Regions from separate parts of the Fodinicurvata sp. EGI_FJ10296 genome, predicted to be linked through region 1. Evidence: predicted binding sites of a transcription regulator. Region 1 holds the regulator's gene; the other holds the start of a gene.
The links. Region 1 encodes HrcA, which represses chaperone genes, less so after heat shock. Its sites were predicted from a motif close to GTTAGCACTCNCCNNNGGNGAGTGCTAAC; they were not measured.
Positions count from the first base shown of each region.

Region 2: ABZ728_RS05135 (co-chaperone GroES) is a predicted target of HrcA. The motif match lies at 4,992-5,020, and genes of this name have one in related genera.

Region 1 is NZ_JBFCVL010000001.1:547,761-554,439, reverse strand. It holds gene rdgB (RdgB/HAM1 family non-canonical purine NTP pyrophosphatase) at 1-87, opposite strand, end outside; gene ABZ728_RS02515 (NAD(P)-dependent oxidoreductase) at 362-1,231, shown strand; gene rph (ribonuclease PH) at 1,261-1,998, opposite strand; gene hrcA (heat-inducible transcriptional repressor HrcA) at 2,219-3,277, shown strand; gene grpE (nucleotide exchange factor GrpE) at 3,274-3,942, shown strand; gene ABZ728_RS02495 (hypothetical protein) at 3,953-4,222, shown strand; gene ABZ728_RS02490 (DUF1848 domain-containing protein) at 4,255-5,130, opposite strand; gene ABZ728_RS02485 (rhomboid family intramembrane serine protease) at 5,258-5,902, shown strand; gene dnaK (molecular chaperone DnaK) at 6,125-6,679, shown strand, end outside.
Region 2 is NZ_JBFCVL010000002.1:361,720-368,398, forward strand. It holds gene ABZ728_RS05100 (acyl-CoA dehydrogenase family protein) at 1-180, opposite strand, end outside; gene ABZ728_RS05105 (enoyl-CoA hydratase family protein) at 186-1,010, opposite strand; gene ABZ728_RS05110 (MarR family transcriptional regulator) at 1,010-1,546, opposite strand; gene ABZ728_RS05115 (SDR family NAD(P)-dependent oxidoreductase) at 1,543-2,364, opposite strand; gene upp (uracil phosphoribosyltransferase) at 2,470-3,120, opposite strand; gene ABZ728_RS05125 (hypothetical protein) at 3,223-3,831, opposite strand; gene ABZ728_RS05130 (Usg family protein) at 4,489-4,764, opposite strand; gene ABZ728_RS05135 (co-chaperone GroES) at 5,162-5,473, shown strand; gene groL (chaperonin GroEL) at 5,558-6,679, shown strand, end outside.

The DNA.
Region 1 (6,679 bases):
ATCCTTCAGCAGATCGGCGATCTCCCGAACCTTGCCCGGATTGTGGCTCGCGATGACGAGCGTATCGCCGGAAAAATGTCGGGCCATTGGTCTTACCTCCAGTTCTTCGGCAATCGTCGATGTCGACGGTGCCGCTTGCTTCCCTTAGCGCGGATACCAGCACCGCGAAAGGCCGGAGGTCGGCCGATTGCTCCAAAGCAGGTATTCGCATGCGAAATGCGGTGCCTTTCTGTCGACGGTCCTTCGTATGTTATGTTCTGCCGCGAAGATCGCCACCGCCAGGGGATTACAGTTCCGTGATATCTCGCTGACGGTAGGCCCGCCAGTACGGCCAAGCATGCAGAACGACGAGGAAAATCCGATGAAGACAGCCTTTTTGGGTATGGGAGTGATGGGGGCGCCGATGGCGCGCCATCTTGCCAAAGGCGGACACGACGTCACCATCTATAACCGGACAGCGTCCAAGGCCGAGGCCCTGGCCAGGGAACACGGTCTTACCGCCGCGGCGACGCCGGCTTCCGCGGCCAAGGGATGTGAAGTCGTTTTCATGTGCGTCGGCAATGACGACGATGTCCGGTCCGTCGTCTATGGCGACGATGGCGCTCTGGCCGGAATGGCCTCCGGCACGATTCTGGTCGATCACACGACTGCGTCTGCCGATCTCGCGCGGGAACTGGCCGAGCGCTGCGACAATGCCGGCATCGGCTTCATCGATGCCCCGGTATCAGGTGGCCAGGCCGGCGCGGAAAACGGTGCCCTTACGGTCATGTGCGGCGGCAATCAGGCGACGTTCGACCGGGTGAAGCCGGCGATCGATTGCTTTGCCAAGTCATGCAAGCTGATGGGTGAAAGCGGCGCTGGCCAGTTGACCAAGATGGTCAACCAGATCTGCATCGCGGGTCTCGTCCAGGCGCTTTCTGAAGGCCTGAACTTCGCCCAGAAAGCCGGGCTGGACGGCGAAAAGGTGCTGGACGTCATTTCCAAGGGCGCCGCCCAATCCTGGCAGATGGACAATCGCGGCCCAACCATGCTGAAAAACGAGTTCGATTTCGGCTTTGCCGTCGACTGGATGCGCAAGGATCTGTCAATCGTCCTGGAAGAAGCACGCAGCAACGGGGCGCGCGTGCCGGTCACCGCCCTGGTCGACCAGTTCTATGCCCATGTTCAGGCAAAGGGCGGCAACCGATACGACACGTCCAGCCTCATCGCGGTGCTGCGGGACGAAAGCTGAAGATCGGCAAGGCCGCGTTCAGAACCGCCTCAGGGGGCCGCGGATTCGATCGCCGCCTCCTGAAGGACGCCCAGTTCGGCAATGCCCTTCTTGGCGAGTGACAGCAATGCCAGAAAGTCCGATTCGCTGAACGGATCGGCTTCGGCCGTTCCCTGGACCTCGACGATCCCCATGGCATCCGTCATGACAAAATTGGCATCGGCCTCGGCGGTGCTATCCTCGGCATAGTCGAGATCGAGCAGCGCGGAACCCTGCCACAGCCCACAGGATACCGCAGCGACCCGGCCCGTCAGTGGCACGCGGGTGATGGCACCGATTCGCACCATGTGTCGGAATGCCAGTGCCAGAGCCACATAGCCGCCGGTCACTGACGCCGTTCGGGTGCCGCCGTCGGCCTGGATGACATCGCAGTCAAGCTTGACCTGATATTCGCCCAGCGCCTTCAGATCGGTGACGGCGCGCAGGCTCCGGCCAATTAGCCGTTGGATTTCCTGTGTCCGCCCCGTCTGGCGGCCGCGCGCGGCCTCGCGATCGGTGCGCGTGTCGGTCGACCGGGGCAGCATGCCATATTCCGCCGTCACCCAACCCTTGCCGGTGTTCTTGAGGAAGGATGGCACGCGGGCTTCCACCGACGCCGTGCACAGGACATGGGTATCGCCGAAACGAACCAGGCACGACCCTTCGGCATGTTTGCTGAAATTCGTTTCCAGCGTAATGGGCCGAAGCTGGTCGGAAGCACGCCCCGAAGGGCGGGATACTATGGACATGGAGGCCACGCGCGTCTTGTGATTGGGTGGCCGCAAGCTATCGCTTCAGGGCCCTCCCGTCCAGACGCACCGTCAGATGCACCGTTCAGGCGCCTTGACCTTACCGCTTTTCAGGCATTCTCTTGATGCTGACCGACGTTGACGCAGTGACGCGGTGTCCCTACATAGCGGGCGTAATGCCATGACACAGGTTCAAGATCTGCTACCGCCACACAAGGATATGTTCGCCGACCTCAACGAGAGATCGCGCGAGATATTCCGACATATCGTCGACGCCTATGTCGAGACGGGCGAACCCATTGGTTCGCGGTCGATCTCGCGTCGACTGGGCCTCAATCTGTCGCCCGCGACGATTCGCAATGTGATGGCGGATCTTGAGGATCTCGGACTGATCGCCTCCCCGCATACGTCGGCAGGACGGTTACCGACGGATCTGGGCTTGCGTCTGTTTGTCCATGGCCTGCTCGAGATCGGCGATGTCGGCGAGGAGGAACGGCGCAATCTGGAAGCTCAATGCGCTACGGCCGAACGGTCGATGAGCGATGTTCTCAGCGATGCGACGACAGCGCTGAGCGGACTTACGAATTCTGCCGGTCTGGTCGTCGCACCAAAGAGCGACCGGCCGCTGAAACATATCGAATTCGTCCATCTGTCGCCCGGACGGGCACTGGTCGTACTCGTCAATCAGGACGGTCTGGTCGAAAACAGGGTATTGGAGATTCCGGCAGGCATGCCGCCATCGGCGCTGGTCGAGGCCTCCAACTATCTGAACAGCCGGATCATCGGCCGTACGGTCTCGGAGATCCGCAAGGAGGTGGCCGACGAAGCACAGCGCCAGCGCGATCAACTCGACAGCCTGACCGCAAAGCTGGTCGACGCCGGGTTGGCCACCTATACCGACGGCGGATCGGGCGGGACCCTGATCGTCAAGGGGCAATCCCGACTGCTGTCCGACGTTACGGCACTGGACGACCTGGAGCGGGTCAAGACCCTGTTCGAGGTGCTCGAAACAAAGGACGCCATGGCGCGGCTGCTGGAAGCGACCGGCACCGCCGATGGGGTTCAGATATTCATCGGTGCGGAGAACAATCTCTTCCGCAATACGGGGTGTTCCATGGTGATCGCCCCTTATAAGAACAGCCAGGAGCATATCGTGGGCGCCATTGGCGTGATCGGTCCAACCCGGCTGAACTATGCGCGCATCATTCCGATGGTCGATTACACCGCGAAGCTGATCGGCCGACTACTCTGGGACAGAAAAGAGCAGCATACAGGATGAGTACAGGACAATCGAAGCGGACTGACCCGGCCGCCGAAGACGCGGCGCCCGGCACGGCAAACCCGGAATCGGAAGACCGGACAGATCGGACAGGTGGCGGTGCTCAGGCCGGTAGCGAATCGGCATCCGATGCCGGAGACGCCAACGGCGAGAGCGATCACGCCGCTGCCGAAATCGCCCGCCTGACGGCCGAGAACGAAAAGCTGCGCGATCAGGCTCTGCGCGCCATGGCCGAGACCGAGAATATCCGTCGTCGGACGGAACGCGAAAAGGAAGACACGGCCAAATATGCCGTGACCAAGCTGGCGCGCGATCTGCTGGATGTGGCCGACAATCTGCGCCGTGCCCTCGATGCGGTGCCGGCAGAGACGATCGAAGCCAGCGAGGATCTGCGAAAGATCGTCGATGGCGTTGCCGCGACGGAAAAGGGCCTGATCGACACCTTTGACCGTCATGGCATCACCCGGATCGATCCGCAGGACGAGAAGTTCGACCCGAATTTCCACCAGGCGATGATGGAAGTTCCTGCGACAGGCAAACCCGGCGGCACCGTCGTGCAGGTATTGGCGCCCGGCTACGTCATCCACGGGCGGCTTTTGCGGGCGGCGATGGTTGCCGTGGCTGCCAGCGGTGAACCGCCCCAGCGGGTCGACACATCAGCCTGAGGATCAATGAATGTGGCGTGACTTTTGGCCGAGCATCCGCCACCTGAGCCGGGGCGCCTGGACGATCATCATCGTACTGATCGTCCTGCTCGGCGCCGGGACTGCCGGCGCCTGGCAGATCTGGGCGTCGCTCGGCGGCACGGCCATATCGACCCATGGCCTGATCGCCCTCGCTCTGGGGGCGGTCTTCACCCTGCTGCTGGGCGGCGGGCTTATGGCGCTGGCGTTCTATTCCGCTCGCCACGGCCACGACGATATCGAGGGCCGGGACGACCGATAGCGGACGTGCCGCGCATCATAAGAAGCATGTGATCAGGGACGAAGCGACGGTGCACCCGGGGCATGCGCAGCGTGATTGGCCTGCGCCTTGTCCCGGTTGCGAACAGCATAGCAATAGACGCATCCATGCGGGCAGGTATCGTAGACGCCGATATCGCGTGACCGGGCGCACAGGCAGCCGGGCCGGTTGCCGGCCACCGGGGCCTTGAGCGGCCGGCCGGCCAGATCGGAGAGCCGTACCGCGTCGATGCAGCGGGCCGACTTTAAGGTCCCGGTGACCAGATCGGACTGCGAGCACACCGTCGGCGTCATGCCGTGGAGGGCTGCGATGCCGCCCAGTCGGGCCAGCAGATCCTGTTTTTCTGTCAAATCAGGATCACGCCATGCAAATCCGTCCAGGTGAGCCCGACGGTCGAGATTGGTCCGCGTCTTCTTGTATATCGTCGCCATCGACAGCACGACCTCGTCTACCGACCCGGCCAGCGCCGATGCCAGCCGGTCCACGGTATCGATGTGGAAGGTCGGCGGGGTCAGATCCGAAATCAGCACCGGGTCATAGCGCCAAACGACGGCGCGTCGGCCGAAGCGATCGGAAAGATCGCGGACCAGTGCGATGGCGCGATCCGGCGCGATCACCGATCGATCAAGCGGCCGGGGATAGCCGGTGATCGTCATCTGCACGACGAACGGCCGTTCCATGCGTCGAACATCGTCCAGCGCCGCATCGAACGGTGCCGGATTGCGGGTCCAGAAGACGAATCCGTCAACGCCCGCGGGCGTCAGATCCACCCGGTAGTCCCGCCCGCCATACGGGTTTGGAACCATGCAATACCCCTCTGACAGGCGTTGGCGGAACCAGGGCCCGTAAAAGGCCGGAATATCGGTTCTATAGCTGGCGGAAACGATCATTCGTGCTCACCTTTCCGGTAGGAGCCTCAATTCGTGACCTGTCCGTTGTCATAGGTATACTGTCCGCATGAATGCCGAACCGAACCCTTTTCGCACTCGTCCCTCTCAACGGGACGGGGGCGGTGCTTTGCCGCCGGCCGGCGGCCCGGCCTTCAATGTGCCCCCGATCACGCTTATATACCTGGCGGCGATCGGGGCGGTATTCCTTCTGCTGCAGATCGGCGGCCAGACGCTGCACCAATGGATTGTCATCAATGGCAGCGTCATTCCGATACGGTTCGCCGCCGCTTTCCAGCATCCGGGATCGGCTGAATTCTGGGCGACGCTGCCGTCTCTTCTGACCCACGCGCTGATTCATCGAGACGGGCTGCATATTTTGGCCAATGCCGGATTTCTGCTGGCCTTCGGCAGTATGGCCGAGCGCATGCTGGGGCGGTCGCGTTTCGTTTTGCTGGTCGCGGCCAGTGCGATCGGCGGAGCGGCGGCACAATTGCTGGCGAGTTGGGGCGAATTCAGCGTGATGTTCGGCGCTTCAGGCGTCGTTTCGGGCTGCATCGGAGCGGTATTGGCGACCATGGTCATTACCAGTGTGCCCGGTTCGGCCCGCCGGCGTTTCGCCATCAATATGGCGCTTATCCTGATTGCCGCCAATCTCGTTATCGGAATCGGCGGGCAATGGCTGACCGCTAACGGCGCCGCCATCGCCTGGCAAGCCCATATCGGCGGCTTCGTCGTCGGATTTTTCCTGCCGTTCGTGACATTGCAACGATGATGGCTGGTTGCAGGCCCGAATGGCCGCGCTTATATCCACAGTGATCGTAGGGGCGGCCAGGCGATCGCACGGTCATCGATCCGATGGCCCACGCGATCATGCCATCCGGCCCGACGGAGCAAATTCGAGATCAACAGCCTGTTGGGAAACCTGGAGGCGCCTTCAACCGGTGTCATTGCCCCGGGGGCCTTCGGGAATTCGCCACAAGACGAGAGGAAGATTATGGGTAAGGTTATCGGTATTGATTTGGGCACGACCAATTCATGCGTCGCCGTCATGGACGGCAAGCAGGCAAAGGTCATCGAGAACGCCGAAGGTGCGCGCACGACCCCCTCGATCGTCGCGTTCGCCGAGGATGGTGAGCGTCTGGTCGGCCAGTCGGCAAAGCGCCAGGCGGTGACCAACCCTGAAAATACCCTGTTTGCCATCAAACGACTGATCGGGCGCCGGTTCAGCGACCCGATGACGAAAAAGGACAAGGATCTGGTTCCGTACCAGATCGTCGAGGGCGAAAACGGCGACGCCTGGGTTTCCGCGCGCGGCGAGAAATATGCCCCAAGCCAGATCAGCGCCTTTACCCTTCAGAAGATGAAAGAGACCGCCGAAGCCTATCTCGGCGAAACGGTCGACCAGGCGGTCATCACGGTTCCGGCCTATTTCAACGACAGTCAGCGTCAGGCGACCAAGGATGCCGGCAAGATCGCCGGTCTTGAGGTTCTGCGCATCATCAACGAGCCGACTGCCGCGGCGCTGGCCTACGGGCTCGAAAAGAAGGGC
Region 2 (6,679 bases), on a different contig from region 1:
ACGGCCCAGCGCGGCGACCAGCGACCGGCATGTCGCGTCGAGTGCGTCACGGTCGTGGTGATCCAGATTGGCCGCCAATATCGCCGGCACCGAGTCCGCCGCCCAGGCGTCGAGACCGGCGGCGAAGCGCCGGTGGTCATCGTCGAAGAACGGCCAGTGCAGATAGCTGGTGTCGGCCATGAGCGTCAGTCGCCTTTGAACTCGGGTTTTCGCTTTTCGGCAAAGGCCTCGTATGCCCGCTGGAAGTCCTTCGTCGCCATGCAGATCGCCTGCGCCTGCGCCTCGGCATCGATCGCTTCATCGACACCCATGGACCATTCCTGGTGCAGCATCTTCTTGGTTACACCGTGGGCGAAGGTCGGCCCCTCGGCCAGCCGGCGCGCCATTGTGCTCGCCGTGTCCAGCACCTCGTCCGGCGTGGCGAGAGCGTTGTAGAAACCCCAGCGTTCGGCTTCGGCGCCGTCCATCGAGCGGCCGGTATAAAGCAGCTCCGACGCCCGTCCCTGGCCGATGATCCGGGGCAGGATCGAGCAGGCGCCCATGTCGCATCCGGCCAATCCGACGCGGGTGAACAGGAACGCCACCTTCGACTCCGGCGTGCCGTAGCGCAGGTCGGACGCCATGGCGATGATCGCCCCGGCGCCGACGCAGACGCCATCGACGGCGGCGATGATCGGCTGCGGGCAGGCGCGCATCGCCTTGACCAGATCGCCCGTCATGGTCGTGAACCGCAGCAGATCCGGCATGGTCATTTTGGTAAGCGGGCCGATGATCTCCATCACATCGCCGCCGGACGAGAAATTCCCCCCCGCCCCGGTCACGACCACGACCTTGATCTCGTCGTCCTCGGCCAGAGTGCGGAACAGGTCGCGCAGTTCGGCATAACTGTCGAAAGTCAGCGGGTTCTTGCGATCCGGGCGGTTCAGGGTGATCGTCGCCACCGCCCCGCCCGGCCTCGCCTCATCCACGGACCATAGGAAATGCTGTGCCTGATAGGACCCGAGCGACATCACGCTTCTCCGTTTTCGGTGGCCGTCCGGATCGACGCCTTTGCCCGGCCGAGCAGTGCGAACAGGTCCCGCCCCTCGTCCGGGGTCAGGCCCGAGAACAGGTCGTCGATCCAGCCCTGGTGAATGGCGGCCATGTCAAGGAACACCCTGCGTCCCCGGGCCGTCAGCCGGACGAACTGGGTGCGCCGGTCATGGGGATTGGGCGTTCGGGTGATCAGGGATTCCGCGACCAGCCGATCGACGATACCGGTTATGTTGCCGTTGGAGACCATGAGCCGGCGGCTCAGCTCGCTCATGGTCAGGCCATCCGGCGCCTTTTCCAACTGTGCCATCAGATCGAAGCGGGGCAATGTCACGTCGAAATCGCTGCGCAGGCGTGACCGCACCTCCGTCTCGATCATGTTCGCGCAGGTCAGCAGGCGCAGCCACAGACGCAGATTGGGCTTGTCGCCGCTGGCAGCGGTTTCGTAGTCGACGCCCCCAATGTCCACGCTGGCGACATCGGGTGTGTGGTCGTCCGGCTGATCCGTGCTCACATCACTTCTCCGCCAGCGACGGCAACGGATTGTCCGGTCATCGAGCCGGCGCGCGGGTCGCACAACCACAATGTGGCTTCGGCGACCTCTTCCGGCTGAATCAGGCGCTTCTGGGGGTTTCCGGACGAGATATCGACCTTTGCCTGCTCTTCGGTGCGGCCGGTTTTTTCGGCGATGGTACGAGCGGCGGCGTCGACGATGTCGGAGTCGGTATAGCCCGGACAGACGCAATTGACCGTCACACCGGTTCGCGCGGTTTCCAGCGCCAGCGACCGCGTCATGCCGATCACCCCGTGCTTCGAGGCGCAATACGGCGCGACATAGGCATAGCCCTTGAGCCCGGCGGTGCTCGCCACCGACACGATACGCCCGAACCCGCGTTCCGTCATCGCGGGCAGCACTGCGCGGGTGCAAAGGAAGACCCCGGTCAGGTTGACCGCCATGATGGCATTCCACTGTGCCAAAGTCGTCCGCTTCAGCGGCGCGCTGTCCGCTATACCGGCGTTGTTGATCAGTATATCGATCGGGGCAAATTCACCGGCGGCGCCGAATGCACGGGCGACGCTGTCTTCATCGGCGACATCGACCCCCAGATGCTGCGCCGGGCCGGCACCGTTGCGGTCGCCAATTTCAGCGACAACGGCGGCCAGTTGATCCACCGACCGTCCCATGACCGTGATCCGGGCCCCGGCATCGGCGAGCCTCAGCGCGATCGCCCGGCCAATCCCGCGCCCGCCACCGGTGACGACGGCATGACGACCGGCCAGGGGCCGGGCATTATCGATCGAATGCGCGCTGTCGGGTCTCGCCTCGCTCAAGGCAGTTCACTCCGGCCATTTCGCCCTTAATGTTTTAAGTCTAAAGCGATTTTGGCGCGCGAGCAAGGCCGCAATGAAGCGGGCACTGAAACGACGAATTGACGGCTACTTGGTGCCGAAGATCCGGTCGCCCGCGTCGCCGAGACCCGGCAAAATATAAGCGTGCTCGTTCAATTCACGGTCGAGGCCGGCGGTGAACACCTGCACCGACGGATGATCGGCCGCCAGCCGGCGCACGCCTTCCGGTGCGGCGACCAGGGCCACGAAACGGATATTTGCGTCGCTGACACCGTGTGCGTTCAGAACATCGACCGCATGAGCAGCCGAATTTCCCGTCGCCAGCATCGGGTCGACGAGAATGAACATCCGCTCCTCCGGTGCCGGCAGTTTAACCAGGTATTCCACCGGCTCGTGGGTCTTCGGATCGCGATACAGGCCGATATGACCGCAACGGGCGGAGGGAATCAGCTCCTGCAACCCCTCGGTCATGCCGAGACCGGCGCGCAGAATTGCCACGATCGCCACCTTTTTGCCGGCAAGGATCGGGGCATCCATGGGTTCCAGCGGCGTCTCGATGCGCTTGGTCGTCAACTTCAGGTCGCGCGTGACCTCGTACCCCATCAGGAGCGAAATCTCGCGAAGCAACCGCCGGAATCCGTTGGTCGAGCGATCGATCTGGCGCAACAGGGTAAGTTTGTGCTGGATCAGCGGGTGATCAAGGACGACGAGGCTCGGGAAGTCCGGATGTGTCTGCATTGTCGGTCGATACGGTCCGCGATTGCCGGAAGGATGGGCTCGGGCGCCACGATACAGTTCCCGACGCCCAACTTCCAGCGCTCAACGTACCCATCGCCTCTGTCAGGCGGCCCAGCTTCCGCTTGCCGACTGGCGGCGGAGGCGACCGCGCCATCCGGCAACCTTCATCAATCCCCGCGCCAGTCGGCTCGGCCCGATGACGCCGAGACGATGCCCCCGCTGCAGCAGAACAGTGGCCGCATCCAACGCGACATTGGTCGCCCAGCCGGATACGCCGTAGCCGTCGCGCCGACGTGGCCGTGCCGGTTGACCGCGTATGCCGCGTCCGGACTCGCGCGCCGCTGACCGCTCCTGGCGTCGCGCGAGGCGATCGGATCTGGTGGCCAGATGCTCTCGCAAACGGGCCGGCAGATGATCCGATATGGCGCTGCGGGTGGCCGTGTCGAAGTAAACGATGATTGCTGCGCGCTGCCGCGGCGGCAGCGCAGTCAGGATGCGGGCCGCATCGGCCGCATCGAACCCGCCGAGGATATTGGCGATGTCGGCGGGCCGCCAGTCGGCGAACAGATCCGCCGGCCGAATATCCGATGCACCATTGGCCAGGAAGCGCCGAAGGCGCCCTGTGACGGTGTGCCCTTTGGCCGGACACCCCTTGGTGATGCCGCCCTTGGTGATGCCGCCCTTGGTGATGTCTGTGTCGATTGCTGTCATCACACCCTCCAGCACATCGCGTTCCCATGGAACGCGTGTGACAAGTTCATGCCGTTTAAACACGTCTATCGGACGGGACCGTTTGCCGGTGCCGCCGATCGTCGTTTTCGCGGATGATAAGAGGAGGGTCGAAACGAATTGAAATTCGATTCTTGCCCTATCGGCCCGGTCTCACCGAGCCGACGGGTGTCAGCCGATGATCCCGATAGAACCCGCTTTGGCGGTATTCTGGGCCTGTTCGCTTAACATCCGCGACAGACTATTCGGGTCGTCCATGATGCTCATAGGCCTCATGCTGTTGGCGATGCGTGGTTTATAAGTCCTTCCGGCCCCGTCGTCAACGCCGGATCGCCTCCTTGACGCTGACACGTGAACTCTCCGCAGAAACTTTCGATCGTGACACACGAACCTGGTGCATCCGGCGCGGGGTCCCCGATCGGTGTCGGGGACGATCAGGGAATGGTTGCGCGCGATTCCACTCCAACCGTATTCCCGGGCGCAGCGCGGCACGAAGTGACGCGTTGCCGACCCGGGATCTCGCGCAGCAACTCTCGATCGTGACACACAAGCCGGGTGCATCCGGCGCGGCGTCCCCGATCGGTGTCGGGACGATCAGGGTGGCGGCGGGACTGCACAAAAATCTGTAATACCAACCCGCTACTGCATCTGAAGTTCGACGTCACAACGACGCAGTTCGCCGGCAGTGACAATGCCCTGGGAGGCCACCGTCACGGTGTGGATCTTCGCCTCGATTTCCCGATCCCAGAAATCCAGGAAGCGTCGCAGGGTCGGATATCGTGGCGCCAGATCCAGCTCCTGCCAGATGAATGTTTGAAGAAACGCGGGATGGTCGGGCAGACGATAGAGAATTTCCGCAGTCGTCAGCCGATATCCCTTCAACTGGTGCTCCAGGTCCAATCCCGACTTTTCCATGTCTCGACCTCTTCTTGTTTTGCCGGTACTTGATTCGGGGTTCGGGATTTGGGGAACGCAGCAGGTGCGGACCCCCATATTTTCCATAAGCCCCATGATAATGCTGGCACATCTGGAAGAAAAGTCAATTAATTCAATCTATTAGCAGCCATGACGCTGGGCTGCTGCCAAAAAATTGGAGCGGCATCATCAAGAGGCTTGTATTGGCGCCGGCCACTCCGTACATCAGTAGCACTCGCGGGGCTGGAGTGCTAACACACGCGGCCCACGGTTGCGGCGCCTCAAAGGCTTCGGCACCGACGAGCAGGCTGCACAACAGCTTTGGCTAATTCCGCGTCCGAGGACGCTACGACCGGCTCGCCTCGATGAGGGGGCCGCATTACAGGAGCAAGACATCATGAGTTTTCGTCCATTGCATGATCGCGTGCTGGTCCGCCGCATCGAAGCAGACGCCAAGACCAAGGGCGGAATCATCATTCCCGATACGGCCAAGGAAAAGCCGATGGAAGGCGAAGTCGTCTCCGTCGGACCCGGCGTCCGCGACGAGAGCGGCAAGATCCAGGCACTCGACGTCAAATCCGGCGACCGCATTCTTTTCGGCAAGTGGTCGGGAACTGAAATCAAATTGGACGGCGAAGATCTGCTGATCATGAAAGAGTCTGACGTACTCGGCATCATCGAGCCGTCGGCTGCTGCCAAGGCCGCATAACGCGGCTCATGATCATGTGTCTGCGACCCCCTTGTCGGGGCACATTATTGAACGGCTGGTATTTTTCTGAAGGATTGAACAATCATGTCCGCTAAAGACATTAAATTCGGCGTCGACGCCCGCAACCGCATGCTCCGCGGTGTGGATATTCTCGCCGACACGGTCAAGGTGACCCTCGGCCCCAAGGGCCGCAACGTCGTTCTGGACAAGAGCTTCGGCTCGCCCCGGATCACCAAGGACGGCGTCACCGTCGCCAAGGAAATCGAACTGACCGACAAGTTCGAGAATATGGGCGCGCAGATGCTGCGTGAGGTCGCGTCCAAGACCAATGACACCGCCGGTGACGGCACCACGACCGCCACTGTTCTGGCGCAGGCCATCGTTCGCGAAGGCGTGCGGGCCGTTGCCGCCGGCATGAACCCCATGGATCTCAAGCGCGGCATCGACATCGCCGTCAAGGCAGTGGTCGAGGACATCCAGTCCCGCTCGCGCAACGTCGATACGAACGAGGAAATCGGCCAGGTCGGCACGATCTCGGCCAACGGCGACAAGACTGTCGGCGCGATGATCGCCGAGGCGATGAAGCGTGTCGGCAACGAAGGCGTGATCACGGTCGAGGAAGCCAAGTCGCTCGATACCGAACTCGAAGTCGTCGAAGGCATGCAGTTCGACCGCGGCTATCTCAGCCCGTACTTCGTCACCAACTCGGAAAAGATGCAGGCGGAGCTTGAGAACCCCTACATCCTGTTCCATGAAAAGAAGCTGTCGAACCTGCAGGCACTGCTGCCCGTACTGGAATCGGTCGTTCAGTCCAGCCGCCCGCTGCTGATCGTCGCCGAAGACGTCGAAGGCGAAGCCCTGGCGACGCTGGTCGTCAACAAGCTGCGCGGCGGCCTGAAGATCGCAGCCGTCAAGGCCCCCGGTTTCGGCGATCGTCGTAAGGCGATGCTTGAAGACATGGCCATCCTGACGGGCGGTCAGGTCATCTCCGAGGATGTCGGCATCAAGCTTGAGAACGTCACGCTCGAAATGCTCGGCTCGGCCAAGAAGGTTACCATCACCAAGGACGATACCACGATCGTCGACGGTGCCGGCAACAAGGCCGATATCGAAGCGCGTTGCGGTCAGATCAAGTCGCAGGCTGAGGAGACCACGTCCGATTACGACCGTGAAAAGCTGCAGGAACGCCTCGCCAAGCTGGCCGGC